One region of the Pseudomonas sp. Pse1 genome, then DNA from elsewhere that is predicted to be linked to it. Evidence: predicted binding sites of a transcription regulator. Region 1 holds the regulator's gene; each other region holds the start of a gene.
What was found. Region 1 encodes sigma-54, which starts transcription at its own class of promoters, with help from an activator protein. Its sites were predicted from a motif close to ANTGGCATNNANNTTGCTNT; they were not measured.
Positions count from the first base shown of each region.

Region 1 (4,199 bases):
CGACGTGGTCACTTCAGTGGGCAACCTGGCCTACTTCGAACAGATGCAGACCGCTGGCGATACCAAACCGGTCCAGGGCTACGGCGTGACCATCCAGTACCACGCCCAGCAAAACCGTGTCGTATTGATCGACCGCGCCAAGGTCATCGACAAGGACGGCAACGTCACCCAGGGCGAGAAAATTGTCTATGACACCGAGAAAAAGCTCGCCAGTGCCGGCCGCGCCACCGGCAGCAAGGTGACTGAAGCACGCCCACGGATCGACATGGTCATCCAGCCGAAAAAGAAAACCGACGAGCAAAAGGCCCCGTAAATGGCAACTCTGAAAGCCCAGCACCTGGCCAAGAGCTACAAGAGCCGCCAGGTCGTGCGTGACGTCAGCCTGTCCATCGACAGCGGCCAGATCGTCGGCTTGCTCGGCCCCAACGGCGCCGGCAAGACCACCTGCTTCTACATGATCGTCGGCCTGGTGCGCGCCGACCAGGGCCGCGTGCTGATCGACGACCTCGATGTCAGCCATCAGCCGATGCACGGCCGTGCACGAGCAGGCATCGGCTATCTTCCGCAAGAAGCGTCGATCTTCCGTAAACTGTCGGTTGCCGACAACATCATGGCCATCCTCGAAACCCGCAAGGAACTCGACAAGGCAGGCCGTCGCAAGGAGCTGGAAAGCCTGCTGCAGGAGTTCCACATCAACCACATTCGCGACAACCTCGGCATGAGCCTGTCCGGTGGCGAGCGCCGTCGCGTCGAGATTGCCCGCGCATTGGCCACCGCACCGAAATTCATCCTGCTCGACGAACCTTTCGCAGGCGTCGACCCGATTTCGGTGGGCGACATCAAGCAAATCATCCATCACCTCAAGGCCAAGGGTATCGGTGTACTGATCACCGACCACAACGTACGCGAGACCCTGGATATCTGCGAAACTGCCTATATCGTCAACGACGGCCAGCTGATTGCCGAAGGTGATGCCGAGACCATCCTGGCCAATGAACTGGTCAAGGAGGTTTACCTGGGCCACGAGTTCCGCCTGTAAGCGACGAGGCGTCTGGACGCCGCCGGGGCGTAATGTCAATAAAACTATCTATCTTTTTATTGTCATGACGCTCTAGGCAAACACTTCAGTTTCGGGCATATAATTTGCTTAAGTTAGGCGCTCCGGCGCCCTGTAGTGGATGGCGCACGTGCGCCGGCGAATAAGGTGTTAAGCCCCAGCCATGAAACCATCGCTAGTCTTGAGAATGGGCCAGCAGCTGACGATGACACCGCAGCTGCAACAGGCCATCCGTCTGCTCCAATTGTCGACCCTGGACCTGCAACAGGAAATCCAGGAGGCCTTGGAATCCAATCCAATGCTTGAACGCCAGGAAGAAGGCGACGACTTCGATAACGCCGACCCGATGGCCGACAATATCGAGCAGAAACCCAACACCGACGTCCAGGAACCTTCCTACCAGGAAACCGCCCCCACGGTGGATAACCTTGAGGAAGGTGAGTGGAACGAGCGCATTCCCAACGAACTCCCGGTCGACACCGCCTGGGAAGACGTCTACCAGACCAGTGCCAGCAGCCTGCCGAGCAACGATGACGACGAGTGGGATTTCACCACCCGCACTTCGGCCGGTGAGAGCCTGCAAAGCCATCTGCTCTGGCAACTGAACCTGGCCCCGATGTCCGACACCGATCGCCTGATCGGCGTGACCCTGATCGACTGCATCAACAACCAGGGGTACCTGGACGAAACCCTCGAGGAGATCCTCGAAGCCTTCGATCCGGAACTGGACATCGAACTGGACGAAATCGAAGCCGTCCTGCACCGCATTCAGCAATTCGAGCCGGCCGGTATCGGCGCCCGCAACCTGGGCGAGTGCTTGCTTCTGCAATTGCGTCAGTTGCCCGCCAAGACCCCGTGGATCGCCGAAGCCAAGCGCCTGGTCACCGACTATATCGACCTGCTGGGCAGCCGCGACTACAGCCAACTGATGCGCCGCATGAAGCTCAAGGAAGACGAACTGCGCCAGGTCATTGAGCTGGTACAGAGCCTCAACCCGCGTCCGGGCTCGCAGATCGAGTCCAGCGAAGCCGAATACGTGGTGCCGGACGTGATCGTGCGCAAGGACAACGAGCGCTGGCTGGTGGAACTGAACCAGGAGTCTGTGCCACGCCTGCGGGTCAACCCTCAGTACGCCGGGTTTGTCCGCCGTGCCGACACCAGTGCCGACAACACCTTCATGCGCAACCAGTTGCAGGAGGCCCGCTGGTTCATCAAGAGCCTGCAGAGCCGCAACGAAACCTTGATGAAAGTCGCCACCCAGATCGTCGAGCACCAGCGCGGCTTCCTCGAATACGGCGACGAAGCGATGAAGCCCCTGGTCCTGCACGACATCGCCGAAGCGGTAGGTATGCATGAATCGACCATTTCGCGGGTTACCACGCAGAAATTCATGCACACCCCGCGCGGTATTTATGAGCTGAAATACTTTTTCTCAAGTCATGTCAGCACCTCCGAAGGCGGCGAATGCTCGTCTACGGCGATCCGCGCGATCATCAAAAAACTGGTTGCCGCGGAAAATCAGAAAAAGCCGTTGAGTGACAGCAAAATCGCTGGTTTACTGGAGGCACAAGGCATTCAGGTGGCCCGTCGTACCGTCGCCAAGTACCGCGAATCCTTGGGGATCGCGCCTTCGAGCGAACGCAAGCGTTTGATGTAACGGGCCACGCCACCGCGTTCCAGGGTGTGTTCGGAATTGTTCCGGATACACCCAGTGGCAGGCATCACAGCCTGCCGCCTTATGCACTGGCAACGAAGGAGAAGCTGTATGCAAGTCAACATCAGTGGACACCAACTGGAAGTTACCGAACCTCTGCGCACCTACATCGGCGAAAAACTCGACCGACTGGAAAGGCACTTCGACAAGATCACCAACGTGCAGGTCACGATGAATGTCGAGAAGCTGAAGCAGAAAATCGAAGCCACGCTGCATATCCCCGGCGGAGAAGTGGTTGCCAATGCCGAGCATGACGACATGTATGCCGCCATTGACCTGCTGACCGACAAGCTGGACCGTCAACTCAAAAAGCATAAGGAAAAGACCCAGAGCCTCCTCCAGGGCGCAACCGGTCGTTAACACCCCCATCCCATGATCCGACTTGAAAGCATCCTGACCCCCGGCCGTTCCCTCGTGAACGTGCCGGGCGGCAGTAAAAAGAAAGCCCTCGAACAAATTGCCAACCTGATCGCCCGGGAAGTCCCGGATCTGGAGATGCAAGATGTCTTCGAGGCGTTGATTGCCCGTGAAAAACTCGGCTCGACTGGTTTTGGCAACGGCATCGCCATTCCACACTGCCGCCTCAAGGGTTGCACATCCCCTATCAGCGCCCTGATGCACCTCGACGCCCCAATTGATTTCGACGCCATCGATGGCGCTCCGGTCGACTTGCTGTTCGTCCTGCTGGTCCCCCAAGCGGCTACCGATGCGCACCTTGAACTGCTACGTCAGATCGCCAGCATGCTGGACCGTAAGGAAGTGCGTGATCGCCTGCGCAACGCCAGCAGCAATCAAGACTTGTACCAGGTTGTCCTGGACGAGCAGAACGGTCACTGATGATGCGCCTGATTATTGTCAGCGGACGCTCCGGCTCCGGCAAAAGTACGGCCCTCAATGTCCTCGAAGACAACGGCTATTACTGCATCGACAACCTTCCGGCAGGCCTGTTGCCGGAGTTGGCCGAACGCGCACTGATTCACAATGAACTGAGCCAGCCACTGGTCGCGGTCTCCATCGACGCGCGCAACCTGCCCAGTCATTTGACCCGTTTCCCGGAATTGCTGGATGAAGTACGTAGCCGCCACATCCAGTGTGATGTGCTGTACCTCGACGCCGACGAAGAAACCCTGCTCAAGCGCTTCTCCGAGACACGTCGGCGGCACCCGTTAAGCAGCTCCAATCGCTCGCTGGCCGAAGCCATCGAAGATGAGACCACCCTGCTGGGGCCTATTGCCGACCTCGCCGACCTCAAGCTCAACACCACCAATCTCAACCTGTACCAGTTGCGCGATACCATCAAGCTGCGCCTGCTCAATCAGCCGGAGCCCGGTACGGCGTTTCTGGTGGAGTCGTTCGGCTTCAAGCGCGGCATGCCGGTCGATGCCGACCTGGTGTTCGACGTGCGCTGCCTGCCGAACCCCTACTGGA
Region 1 covers NZ_JALJRO010000004.1:42,895-47,093, reverse strand. Annotated here, with positions in the region: gene lptA (lipopolysaccharide transport periplasmic protein LptA) at 1-313, shown strand, start outside; gene lptB (LPS export ABC transporter ATP-binding protein) at 314-1,039, shown strand; gene NR126_RS07620 (RNA polymerase factor sigma-54) at 1,221-2,714, shown strand; gene hpf (ribosome hibernation-promoting factor, HPF/YfiA family) at 2,823-3,131, shown strand; gene ptsN (PTS IIA-like nitrogen regulatory protein PtsN) at 3,144-3,608, shown strand; gene rapZ (RNase adapter RapZ) at 3,611-4,199, shown strand, end outside.

Region 2 (4,199 bases), on a different contig from region 1:
ACCCGGGTCAACTTTTTCGCCCGCAGTATTGGTGCCATCCCAAACAAAGCTCGCGTTGCCTTGCGCCTGGCTGCCCAGATCGATGGTTTTCACGGTCTTGCCGTCCTTGTCGGTGACGGTCACGGTGGAGCTGGCCACGGAGGTAGGGACTACCACCGAACCGGTCATGCTCTTTGTGGTGTCGACATAGGCGGAACCGGTCTGCACCACCACTGAGCGCCCGACCAGCGACGAGGCCTGCAAGGCTTGCGAGGACTTGAACGAACCGGAGATGTTATTCACCGAGGTGTTCAAGGTGGTGATGCCCTCCAGACTGCTGAACTGCGCCAACTGCGCGACGAACGCGCTGTTGTCCTGCGGATCGAGCGGGTTCTGGTTCTTCAGCTGGGTCACCAGCAATTGCAGGAACGCGTCCTTGCCCAGCTCGTTCTTGCCGGTCGTGCTTTTAGTCGCTGCCGCCAGGCCATCACTGCTGGTGTTGGTGACCGTCTTCGAGGAATTCGCAAGAATGTCCTTGAGGCTCAGGCCACTGGTGGTATCGGTAACACTCATCTGAGCTGCCTCTTATCACTGACCGAGGGTCAGGACCTTCTGCATCATGGTTTTGGCGGTGTTCATCATTTCCGCGTTGGTCTGGAACGAACGGCTGGCGGAAATCATGTCGGCCATTTCCTCGACCACGTTGACGTTCGGGTAGTAGACATAACCCTTGGCGTCGGCAGCCGGATGGTTCGGCTCGTAGCGCGCTTCGAGGTTGCTCTGGTCCTCGACCACGCCGAGCACTTGCACGCCCTGACCCGCCGCGTCCTGATTCTGGAACAGCGAATCGCCGCCACCGGACTGGCCGCCCTGGAACATGGTGGCGAACACCGGGTGGCGCGCGCGGTAGGTCTGGTCGATGCTCGAGGACACTGTTTCGGCGTTGGCGATGTTGCTGGCCACGGTGTTCAGGCGAGTGGTCTGCGCGCTCATGCCACTGCCGGCAATGTTGAAAACGCTGGACAGGGACATGGATTACTCTCCGCGCAGGGCCGAGATCAGCCCTTTGAATTTACTGTTGAGCAGCGTGAAGCTGGCCTGGAAGTTCACCGAGTTTTCCGCGTAGTTGGATTGCTCCAACTGTGCGTCGACGGTGTTCTGGTCGATCGAAGGTTGCATCGGCGTGCGATACAGCAACGACTCGTCGCCACTGCTCATGCCCTGGGCTTCGATATGACGGCTGTTGGTCATGTTCAAGGCGAAGGTGCCGTTGTTGGTCTTTTCCGCCTGTGCCGCCAGCACGGACGCAAAGTCCAGGTCCCGAGCCTTGTAGTTCGGGGTGTCGGCGTTGGCAATGTTGTTGGCCAGGACTTCGGCACGCTGGGCGCGGAAGCTCAGGGCCTGTTCGTGGATACCGAGCGCTTTGTCGAAGCTGATGCTCATGGCGCAAACCTTCAGGTGACCAGATTTTTCGTATCTGGATCTTTAGCAAGCGCCGTGCCAGCTCGCCAGCCCCCGTAAATAGGGGGCCCGGCAAGTAGCGGCAAGGCGGCAATGCCAGAAAAGCGGCAAGCGCTTTCCGGCGCCCGCCGCTTTTCTGCCGCTTGTGAAGGGCTGAATCACCGGACAGAAAAAAGGGAGCCGCTGAGGGCTCCCGTCTTTTCACTTCGCCTGGTAGATGATCCCCGGGCTGCACTGGACCATCTGGTAATGATCCGGCAGGCCGTTCAGCGCTTCCGAAGCGCCAAGGAACAGATAACCGCCCGGCTTGAGCGTGCTGTGGATACGCAGCAGGATGTCCTTCTTCACTTCCGCAGAGAAGTAGATCAGCACGTTGCGGCAAAACACGATGTCGAACTTGCCGAGGCTGGCGTAACTGTCCAGCAGGTTGAACGAGCGGAACTCCACCCGACTCTTGATCGGCGCCTTCACTGCCCAGCGCCCCGGCCCTTTCGGATCGAAGTAGCGTTGCAGGCGATCAGGTGACAGGCCGCGCCCGATCGCCAGGCTGTCGTATTCGCCGGACTTGCAGTTGGTCAGCATCGTCCCGGACAGGTCGGTGGCAACGATCTGCACCCCCATGCGCAGTTGGCCCATGTTGACTCGCTCGAATTCGTCGATCGCCATCGACAGCGAATAAGGCTCCTGCCCGGACGAACAGGCCGCCGACCAGATGCGCAGACGCTGCCCGGGACTGGCCTTGATCGCCTCGGGCAAGACTTTGTTCTTCAGCACTTCAAACGGATAGGTGTCACGAAACCAGAGGGTTTCGTTGGTCGTCATCGCGTCCACCACCATTTCACGCAAACCGCCGCGTGGCTGGGTCTGGATGCGCTGGACCAACTCGCCCAACGACTTGATGCCCTGCTGTTCCATCAGTTTGTTGAGACGGCTCGAGACCAGATACTGTTTATTCTCACCGAGCAAAATGCCACAGGCTTTTTCCAGGAAAACCCGGAACTGTTCAAAATCCAAATTACCCGTAGACAAGGATACCGCCTCTTAAATCGTATTGATCGCCAGGGCCAAAAGCCACCTAGCTGATATCTGCTGCTTTGATCCGGTCGACTACCCGGGATGCCAGGTCATCAGGGCGGAATTTGGCCAGAAAGTCATCGGCACCGACTTTCTTGACCATCGCCTGATTGAATACGCCTGACAGCGAAGTATGCAGGATGATGTGCAGCTTTTGCATGCGCGGGTCGTTGCGGATTTCCGCCGTCAGGGTGTAGCCGTCCATTTCCGGCATCTCGATGTCGGAAATCATCATCAGGAACTCTTCCTCCGGCTTCTTGCCCTCGTCGACCAGCTTGCGCAGGTAGTCCAGTGCTTGCCGACCGTCGTTCAGCGCCACCACCTCGACCCCGACCGTCTGCAGACAGCGCGAGACCTGCTTGCGCGCCACCGACGAGTCATCCACCGTCAATACCCGCAGCGACAAGGCCTTGTGCTGGGTCTCGACATCCACCACGCCAACCGAAATGGCCTCGGGCGTTGGCGCGACTTCCGCCAGAACCTTCTCGACGTCGATGATTTCCACCAACTGATTGTCGACCCGCGTCACTGCCGTCAGGTAGTGATCGCGCCCGGTACCCTTGGGCGGCGGATGGATCTCCTCCCAATTCATGTTGACGATCCGCTCCACCGAGCGCACCAGAAAACCCTGGGTCTTGGTGTTGTACTCCGTGATGATCACGAAGGGATTGCTTTGATCCTGCAATCCGCCCGAACCCGTGGCCATCGCCAGGTCGAGAATCGGAATGGTTGCCCCACGAATACTTGCCACACCGCACACGACAGGATTGGATTTGGGCATCAAGGTCAGTTTCGGGCATTGCAGCACTTCCCGAACCTTAAACACATTGATGCCGTAGAGCTGCTGACCGTCGAGACGGAACAACAACAGCTCCAGGCGATTCTGCCCTACCAGTTGCGTGCGCTGGTTTACCGAATCCATTACACCAGCCATGCCCAGCCCCCTACACCAACGCTAAGTGTGTTGCGACGCACATTCATCACTAAACGGCACGGCGCTTGCTTTTTAACCGCTATGAACCTGCACACGACATTTTTTCGACGCCTTGCCTGCGCTCCTCGCCGTTTACTCGGCGCGGTGGCGATGGCCGGCTTTTTCACTGCTGGCAGCCCTGCCTTTGCTGATCCGGTTACCTTGCCTGATCTCCTTATCGGCGTCACTCAGGGCTTTCTTGAATTCACCGTAGAAGACTATTTGGCCAGCAGCCAAACCCAGGGCCGTTACGAAATCGAGGTCAAGCAACTCGACCCGCGCCTGCGCCTGCCCATGTGCGACAAGGAATTGACAGCCACACTGGAAAGCCCTGCCAAGCCGATTGGACGTGTCACGGTGAGGGTTCGCTGTGACGGCGCCTCGCCCTGGACAGTGTTCGTGCCCGCTCAAGTCCGGCTGTTTCGCGAAGTCGTGACCAGCACTCGACCGCTCAAGCGCGCCGGGATTATCGAGCCGGGAGACGTGATGCTGCGCGAGCGCGATATCAGTCTGATCAACCAGGGCTATCTGACCGACGTGGAGCAGGCGATCGGGCAGAAACTTGTCCGACCAATGGTCAACGATCAGGTGATTACTCTGGTTCATCTGGAGCAGGCCGAAGTGGTGCGCAAGGGCGATCAGGTAGTGATTACGGCCCGCAGTGGCACCCTCAGCGTACGGATGCCGGGCGAAGCCTTGGCTAACGGCGGCA
Region 2 covers NZ_JALJRO010000006.1:293,745-297,943, forward strand. Annotated here, with positions in the region: gene flgD (flagellar hook assembly protein FlgD) at 1-552, opposite strand, end outside; gene flgC (flagellar basal body rod protein FlgC) at 568-1,011, opposite strand; gene flgB (flagellar basal body rod protein FlgB) at 1,015-1,422, opposite strand; gene cheR (protein-glutamate O-methyltransferase CheR) at 1,642-2,469, opposite strand; gene NR126_RS12275 (chemotaxis protein CheV) at 2,516-3,448, opposite strand; gene flgA (flagellar basal body P-ring formation chaperone FlgA) at 3,530-4,199, shown strand, end outside.
Region 2: a site for sigma-54 is predicted at 1,465-1,484, ahead of flgB (flagellar basal body rod protein FlgB). Genes of this name have one in related genera too.

Region 3 (4,199 bases), on a different contig from region 1:
TGAGCCAAGTTGGAAAATGGGCAGGTACAGGGCGACCACCAGGCCACCCACCATCACGCCGAGTATGACCATGATCAGCGGCTCCAGCAGACTGGTGAGTTGATCAACCCGCGTGTCGACCTGCGTTTCATAGTAGCTCGCGACTTTCTCGAGCATATCGTCCAATGCACCGGATTCTTCACCGATGGCGGTCATTTGTACGGCCATGTGCGGAAACACCCCGCTGGCTCGCATTGCCGCGTGGAGTTGCATGCCCGTGGCAACCTCCTGACGAATGCGCAGCACGGCGCGTTTGTACACGACGTTACCGGTGGCGCCAGCGACCGCGATCAGCGCCTCCAGCAGCGGCACGCCCGCGGCGAACGTGATCGACAGGGTGCGAGCATAGCGGGTGACGGCCGATTTCTGCAGCAGGCCACCAATCAGCGGCAGCTTCAAGCATTGTGCCTGCAGCCAGTCGCTTAGTGCAGGTGAGCGGCGGTAGATAAAGCGCCCCGTCAGCAGGGCGCCGCACAATCCACCCAACAGTAGCCAGTACCAGCGCTGCATGAACTCGGAAAGACCGATCACCAGCAGGGTGAACCCGGGAAGTTCAGCGTCGAATCCGGCAAACATTGACTCGAACTGCGGCACCACATTGACCAGCAAAATGCCAGTGACCAGGATCGCTACCACCACCACGGCCAATGGGTAGGTAATGGCTTTGCTGATCCGCGCCTTGAGATGTTCCTGGCGCTCGCGGTGAATCGCCACTCGCTCCAAAAGGCTATCCAGGGCGCCTGCCTGCTCGCCGGCGTCGATCAGGTTGCAGTACAGCTCGTCGAAGTATCGCGGTTGTCGGCGTAACGACGCAGCGAAACTGCTGCCCCCGGACACATCCTGCTTCAGAGATTGCACCAGACTGCGCATATGTGGGTTGGCGAAACCTTCGCCAATGATCGCGAATGCCTGCAGCAAGGGCACGCCGGCCTTAATCATGGTCGCCAGTTGGCGGGTGAAAAGTGTGATGTCGTGAGCCTCGATCCGATCGCGCAGGTGAAACAGCGGCGTGGTTTTTTTTCGTACTGTTCGGGGTGTTATGCCTTGCTGGCGTAAGCGGGCCTTGATCAGGGCAGGGGTTTGTCCGCTCAATTCGCCGCTGACCGAGGCACCTGTGGTGTCTACGCCTTCCCATCTGTAGACGCAGGCCTTAATTGATTTGCGCGCCATGAATCAATCCTTGATTGGCTGAGGGTGCGCAAGCCTATCCAAGGGAACGAGGGCAGTGGGTGCTGTTGCGGTGACAAAAAATGTCGGTTTGTACGCTTTATCAGGCCCTCCGTGAACAGGGCCAATTGCCCGAAGCCTTCGTCAGCAAGGCCTGCCGGTCTTGGCATGGGCTGTGCTGAGCAGTGCGCGGAGCATTTGCTTCGCCTCATCCAAGGAGCAGGAGTCATGCAAAGACAAAAGGGATTCACCCTGATCGAGTTGCTGATCGTCGTGGCGATCATCGGAATTCTGGCAACTGTCGCACTGCCGCTGTATTCCAAGTATCAGGCCCGGGCCAAGGTCACGGCCGGCCTGGCCGAGATTGCTGCGCTGAAAGTGCCGTTCGAAGACATCATCAATCAAGGTGACGACCCGACCCTGGTACGCCTCGGAGCGCAGCCGACCACCAGCCATTGCGCGTTGACAGCGACCGGGACGGCGGCGGCAGGTGTGGGCAATATTGGCTGTACACTGCTCAATGCGCCCGGCCCGGTCCTGAACAAAACCATCACCCTGTCACGTACTGAAAGCGGTGGATGGAACTGTGCAACCTCGGTCGCAGTTGAGCTCTCGCCCAAAGGCTGTACCGCGAGCGAAAGCTGAATCCCGTAACTGAGAGAAACTTGCGGCATTTCATGGCGTTAGGCCTTGTCTGAAAGCCGCAACTTGCAAGTCGAGAATGGCCGGGTCATGCAAATTGCATGATCCGGTTTTTTTCATAACTTTATAAGTTTATGATTTATAAGGATTTATTGAATTTTCGAAAGTTGGCACAGCCTTCGCAACATTAGGGATAACCCTGCTGAGATGACACACAGCAGTTTTTCTGAAAAACAGGAGTTACCCGTATGAAGAAGCTCGCTATCGCTGCTGCAACTGCTACCGCTCTGACCCTGACTATGGCTAACGCGGCTTTTGCACAGACCTCGCAAACCACTCAGTCGCCTATGGTGTTGGCTGCCGGTGAAATGACCGAAGCCAAGGAAGCCACCTCCGATACCTGGATCACCACCAAAGTCAAAGCTGATCTGGTCACCGAAAAAGGCATTCCAGGCACCGACATCAAAGTTGAAACCAACAAAGGGGTGGTATCGCTGTCGTCCACCACGGCTGTGACCGATTCGCAGAAAGCCACCGCTGTGGCAATCGCGAAAAAAATCAAGGGCGTCAAAGCCGTATCGGCTGACGGTCTGAAAGCCGAATAATCGGCAAGGCTTTTTGCCTGGACTGGGAGAAGAGGCGGCAGGCGAGCCAGGTTATCCGTCTGCTGCAACTCCAGAGTTCACGCAACTGGCCACAGGGATGTGGCATCACGGGCCCCGACAACAGTGTCGGGGCCCGTTCTATTGTGCGGTCGGGAAAGTTTATTCGGCGTCCAGGTGCATCGGCGTGATGACCTTGCCATCGCTTTCGGCCTGGCCGAGGTTGGCGTCGATGAAGTACACACGATCATCGGCCAGTTGGCCTTTGTCCACCAGGTAGTCCTTGATACTGCTGGCGCGGTCCTGACCCAATTGGCGCAACAATACGTCACTGGACGCCCAGAATTTGATCACGCCTTCACGCATTTTTGCCGCCCGTTCCTCCTTGCCCAGGTCCTTCCATTCAGCCGGCGGCTGGGCTTTCAGGCGCGTGCGGTAGATGCCTTCAAGTAGCGGGGTTTTCTCGCTTTCCGGGACTTCCAGTAACGAAGCCTGGGCCGGGACCTTGTCGCCGCGCCGTTGGAGGATCTTGTAGTAGTTGTACTGGTATTCACGTTCCAGGCGCTGCTCGGCAATCAGCGGGCCGTCGCTGCTTTGTGCGGCGGTGCCTTCGATTTCCAGGCGCAGGGCAGGGCGTTCCTTGAGGGCATTCGCCAGCTTGACCAGCGCGCCTTCCGCATCCTTGCTCAAGTCACTGGAACCGGGGGCGAAGGCCACGGTGCCGAGATCTTCCGAGCCGCCACCTGCAATCAGGCCACCGATCAGTTTGAACGGCGCTGCCGCTGCCTTGACGATCAGGTTGCGCAAGGTTTGCCAGACGATTGGCATCACACTGAATTGCGGGTTGTTGAGATCACCCGTGACCGGCAATTCAATGGAGATCTTGCCATCCACATCCTTGAGCAAGGCCACCGCAAGCTTCAGCGGCAGGCTGACGGCGTCCGGGCTGTCGACTTTCTCACCCAGCTCAAGTTGCTCCACCACCACCTTGTTTTCAGCCTTGAGCTGGCCTTTGGTGATCAGGTAGTGCAGATCGAGATTGAGCCGGCCTTTGCGGATCCGATAGCCGGCGAACTTGCCGGAATAGGGGGTCAGGGTCGTCAATTCGACCCGCTTGAAGCTGGTGGCGATGTCCAGCGCAGCCATCGGGTCGAATGGATTGACGCTGCCCTTGATGGTCACGGGAGCGTAACGGTCGACCTTACCCTTGACGTCAACGCTGGCGGGTTTTTGCTGGCGACTGTCGATGGTGCCGATCTGGCCGTTGAGTTGCTGGATGGCGGTGGCGAAGTTTGGCGTCAGGCTGAAGTCGGCGAAGTTCGCCGAGCCGTCGTTGATCGCAATCGCGCCAATATGAATGCCCAATGGCTTGTCTTTACCAGCCGCCGGTTGCGTTGTTGCGGTTGTCTTGCTGGCGGAATCGGCTGGTTGCGGGATCAGCAAATCATCAATGTTGGTGGTGCGATCATCGTTGATCATGAAGCGCACGTAGGGCTGTTGCAGGTTTATCCGGTCAATCGACAGGCTGTCGCCATGCTGATAATTCAGTCCTTCGACCATGACCTTCTGCCACTTGAGAAGATCTCGGGACTTCAGTGTGTCGAGCGTGTGCAACTGATCGACCTGGGCCTTGCCGGTGACGGTGAACGCCAGCGGTTCGGTGCTTTTCAGGTTCACGGCCAGGTCGCTGCCGAGCATGCCGGAGCGCAGCTCCAGGAGAATGAACGGACTGATGTACGACTGGGCCAC
Region 3 covers NZ_JALJRO010000008.1:236,883-241,081, forward strand. Annotated here, with positions in the region: gene NR126_RS14785 (type II secretion system F family protein) at 1-1,209, opposite strand, end outside; gene NR126_RS14790 (pilin) at 1,435-1,851, shown strand; gene NR126_RS14795 (BON domain-containing protein) at 2,097-2,453, shown strand; gene NR126_RS14800 (DUF748 domain-containing protein) at 2,613-4,199, opposite strand, start outside.
Region 3: a site for sigma-54 is predicted at 1,369-1,388, ahead of NR126_RS14790 (pilin). Genes of this name have one in related genera too.

Region 4 (4,199 bases), on a different contig from region 1:
AGTAGTCGGCCATCGATTTGGCTTTCGGCCGCTCTGGGGCGTTTTTTGCCAGCCAGGCAAAGATCACCAGAGTCAGGATCAGCGGAATCAGGGCGAAGCCGAAGACATTGCCCCAGCCAAACGCCGCCGCCAGCAGCGGAGCGATCAAGGCCGCCAGGACCGTGCCGGAGTTTCCGGCTCCGGCAATGCCCATGGCCTTGCCCTGGTGCTGCGGCGGGTACCACTGCGAGGCCAGGGGCAGGGCAACGGCGAACGAGGCGCCGGCCATGCCCAGGAACACCCCGAGCAGCAAGGCTTGTTCGTAGCTGTGGATGCCCAGCTTCCAGGCGCCGAACAGTGCACAGATGACGATCACCTGGCCGATCAGCCCGGCGGTTTTCGGCGACAGGCGGTCGGCCAGCAAGCCCATCACGAAGCGCAGCACGGCACCGGCGAGGATCGGCGTGGCGACCATCAGGCCGCGCTGTTGAGTGGTCAACTGCAGGTCGGCGGCGATTTGCACCGCCAGCGGGCCGAGCAGGTACCAGACCATGAAGCTCAGGTCGAAATACAGGAAGGCCGCGAACAGGGTCGGGGTATGGCCGGATTTCCAGAAGCTTGAATTCATCGCGCACCTCAGCGGTTAAAAAGGGAGTCGTGAGCTTTGCGGTGGGGCGCCACAACGGCCGCACCACCGGCCCCGGGCTCTGGGGCCAAAACGAAAAAAACGCCGCAACCCGCTGCGCTTGCGCGTAAGGGGTGTGCGACGTCGTTGTCGTAGGTGGGGCAACCGCCGTTGGTTACCTGTAAGGATTACTTAGCCAGATCTGTGCCAACAGCCCGGGCGTCAGCGGCTAACCGCCAAGCAGCTCGCTCATGGCGATGATTTGTTCGGCGACCTGAATCAGTTTCTGCTGACGGCTCATGGCCTGGCGACGCATCAGGGTGTACGCCTGCTCTTCATTGCAGTCCTTCATTTTCATCAGCAGGCCTTTGGCCAGTTCAATGCGCTTGCGCTCCGCCAGTTGCAGGTCGCGGGCATGCAACTGGGCACGCAGTGCCTGGTCGCTCTCGAAACGGGCCATGGCGACATCGAGGATCGGTTGCAGGCGCGCCGCGTGAATGCCCTCGACAATGTAGGCACTGACCCCGGATTTGATCGCCTGGCGCATCACGCCGGGGTCGTGCTCGTCGGTAAACATCACGATGGGATGGGGTTGGTCGCGGCTGACCAGCACCACTTGTTCCAGCACATCGCGGCTGGGTGACTCGGTATCGATCAGAATCACGTCCGGGCGCACTGTTTCGACGCGCGCCGGCAGGTCGATGGTCAGGCCGGACTCATCGATCACGTCAAAGCCGGCCTCGATCAGCGCGGTCTTCAGGCGTCCGACTTTTTTTGCCGTGTCGTTGATCAGCAGAATACGCAACATGCTCTGGGTCTCCTGTCAGCGACTGGCGTGCCGGGGGGCGGTGTCGGCCATGGCGTGCAGCCGGAAACCGCGGGCATAGGCCGCCGGGTCGGAGCCGTCCCAGACGATACCGTCAATCAGTTGGCTGCTGCGCATGTCTTGTCTGTGGCAGGGCACGCCCAGAGCGTTTGCGGCATCGTGGTACAGGTCCAGTTGCTGGACCTGACGGGCCACCTGCAGATAATCCGGGTCTTCCCGCAGCAGGCCCCAGCGACGGAATTGGGTCATGAACCACATGCCATCGCTCAGGTAAGGCTGATTCACCTCGCCGTCATTGTGAAAGCGCAGGGCATGGGGATCCTGCCAGCGGTGGCCCAGGCCATCGTCGTATTCACCGAGCAGACGCGGCTCGATGCATGCCAGCGGTGTGTCGAGGTACTCGCTGGCGCTCAGTAATTGGGCAGTGCTGCGGCGATTCTCCGGGCTTTGCTCGATGAACCGGCTGGCTTCGAGGATCGCCATCACCAGCGCCCTGGCGGTGTTGGGGTATTGCTCGACAAAGGCGCGGGTGCAGCCGAGGACTTTCTCGGGATGATCCGGCCAGATCGCCTGACTGGTGGCCATCGTGAAGCCGAGGTTCTGCTTGACCGCGCTGGCGCTCCACGGCTCACCGACGCAGAAGCCATCGATGCGGCCGGCCTGCAGGTGCGCGACCATTTGCGACGGCGGCACCACCACACTGTCGACATCCTGCAAGGGGTGAATACCCTGACTCGCCAGCCAGTAGTACAGCCACATGGCATGAGTACCGGTAGGAAAGGTTTGGGCGAAGGTCAGTTTTGAGCGACTTTGGTGCACGTGCCGATGCAGTGCTTCAGGACTGCTCACGCCCAGTGCTTGCAGGCCGTGGGAAAGATTGATGCTCTGGCCGTTCTGATTCAGGCCCATGAGCACCGCCATGTCGGTGGCAGGCGGGCCGCCGATACCCAGGTGGACCGCATAGATCAGGCCGTAAAGGCTGTGGGCGGCGTCGAGCTCGCCGCTGACCAGCTTGTCCCGCAGGTTGGCCCATGACGACTGGCGCTTGAGGTTCAGCGTCAGGCCATAGGGCTGGGCGAACCCCTGGGTGGCGGCGACCACCACCGAGGCGCAGTCACTCAAGGCCATGAAGCCCAGGTTGATCGTGGTTTTTTCCGGAGCATCACTGCCATTGACCCAGGCCAGTGGGTCGACTGTCGATTCGTTCATTGCTGGAGCACCTTGCAAAAAACTGGGGGAACGGCGCGGGCGCAATTTTTTCGCGGGCAAGCCCATTCCACAGGGACTGCGTTGCTGATAGCGCAGCGAGTGCAAGGCATATGCCATCGCCTACGGATTTGCTCGTGTGCCTCGCGTGCGGGCCCGTGCCCGGCTATAATCGCCGGCTCATTTCGCCGCCCATCGAGTCAAAATCGCCCATGTATACCCTGGCCCGCCAACTGCTGTTCAAACTCTCCCCGGAAACCTCCCACGATCTGTCTCTGGACCTGATCGGTGCGGGCGGGCGCCTGGGCCTGAACGGTTTGCTGTGCAAGGCACCGGCGTCGCTGCCGGTGACGGTCATGGGCCTGAACTTCCCGAACCCGGTGGGTCTGGCGGCTGGCCTGGACAAGAACGGCGCGGCCATCGATGGCTTCGCCCAGCTGGGCTTTGGTTTCGTCGAGATTGGTACCATCACCCCACGACCGCAGCCGGGCAATCCAAAACCACGGATTTTCCGCCTGCCGCAAGCCGAGGCGATCATCAATCGCATGGGCTTCAACAACCTCGGCGTCGATCACTTGCTGGCCCGGGTTGCCGCAGCCAAGTACAAGGGCGTACTGGGGATCAATATTGGCAAGAACTTCGATACGCCGGTCGAGCGCGCGGTCGACGATTATCTGATCTGCCTGGACAAGGTCTACGCCTACGCCAGCTATGTCACGGTCAACGTCAGCTCGCCAAACACTCCGGGCCTGCGCAGCCTGCAATTCGGTGATTCGCTCAAGCAGTTGCTCGCCGATCTGGCCGAGCGTCGTGCGGAGTTGGCCTTGCGTCACGGCAAGCATGTCCCTCTGGCGATCAAGATCGCGCCGGACATGAGCGACGAAGAAACCGCACAGGTTGCGCAAGCGCTGATCGAAACCGGTATGGATGCGGTCATCGCCACCAACACCACCCTGAGCCGCGTCGGTGTCGAAGGCATGGAACACGGTGACGAGATGGGCGGCCTGTCGGGTGCACCGGTTCGCGAAAAGAGCACCCACACCGTGACGGTACTGGCTTCGGAGCTGGGCGGTCGCCTGCCGATCATCGCTGCCGGTGGCATTACCGAGGGCAAGCACGCGGCTGAGAAAATCGCTGCGGGCGCCAGCCTGGTGCAGATCTATTCTGGCTTCATTTATAAGGGCCCGGCGTTGATCCGCGAATCGGTAGACGCTATTGCCGCGATGCGCTGAGGCTGTTTCGCAGGCATAAAAAAGGGCTCCTCGAAGGAGCCCCTGGGCCGAAGCCCGCCGTCCGGAGAGGACGTGCGTGGTTAAGACGTTAACTGCTCAAATTGTCGTGTCGGATGTGTGCCCTGATTAGCCGACGGCGTGAAGTTCGTTGAGTCTATGGATTCCCGCAGTGCCGGTCATACCGTCCCAGTTGTCGCCGCGTCCTTCTCGCCAGCCGTTAATCCAGGCTTGGCGTACCGACGGTAGAGTAAATGGGCAAAGCTCACGGGATTTGCCACCAACGCCATATTGATATCCGCGCAAAAATGCTCTTTCCAACGGATCACGCTTA
Region 4 covers NZ_JALJRO010000010.1:76,032-80,230, forward strand. Annotated here, with positions in the region: gene NR126_RS16335 (NarK/NasA family nitrate transporter) at 1-607, opposite strand, end outside; gene NR126_RS16340 (ANTAR domain-containing response regulator) at 834-1,412, opposite strand; gene NR126_RS16345 (CmpA/NrtA family ABC transporter substrate-binding protein) at 1,428-2,639, opposite strand; gene NR126_RS16350 (quinone-dependent dihydroorotate dehydrogenase) at 2,849-3,868, shown strand; gene rmf (ribosome modulation factor) at 3,995-4,199, opposite strand, start outside.
Region 4: a site for sigma-54 is predicted at 2,738-2,757, ahead of NR126_RS16345 (CmpA/NrtA family ABC transporter substrate-binding protein). Genes of this name have one in related genera too.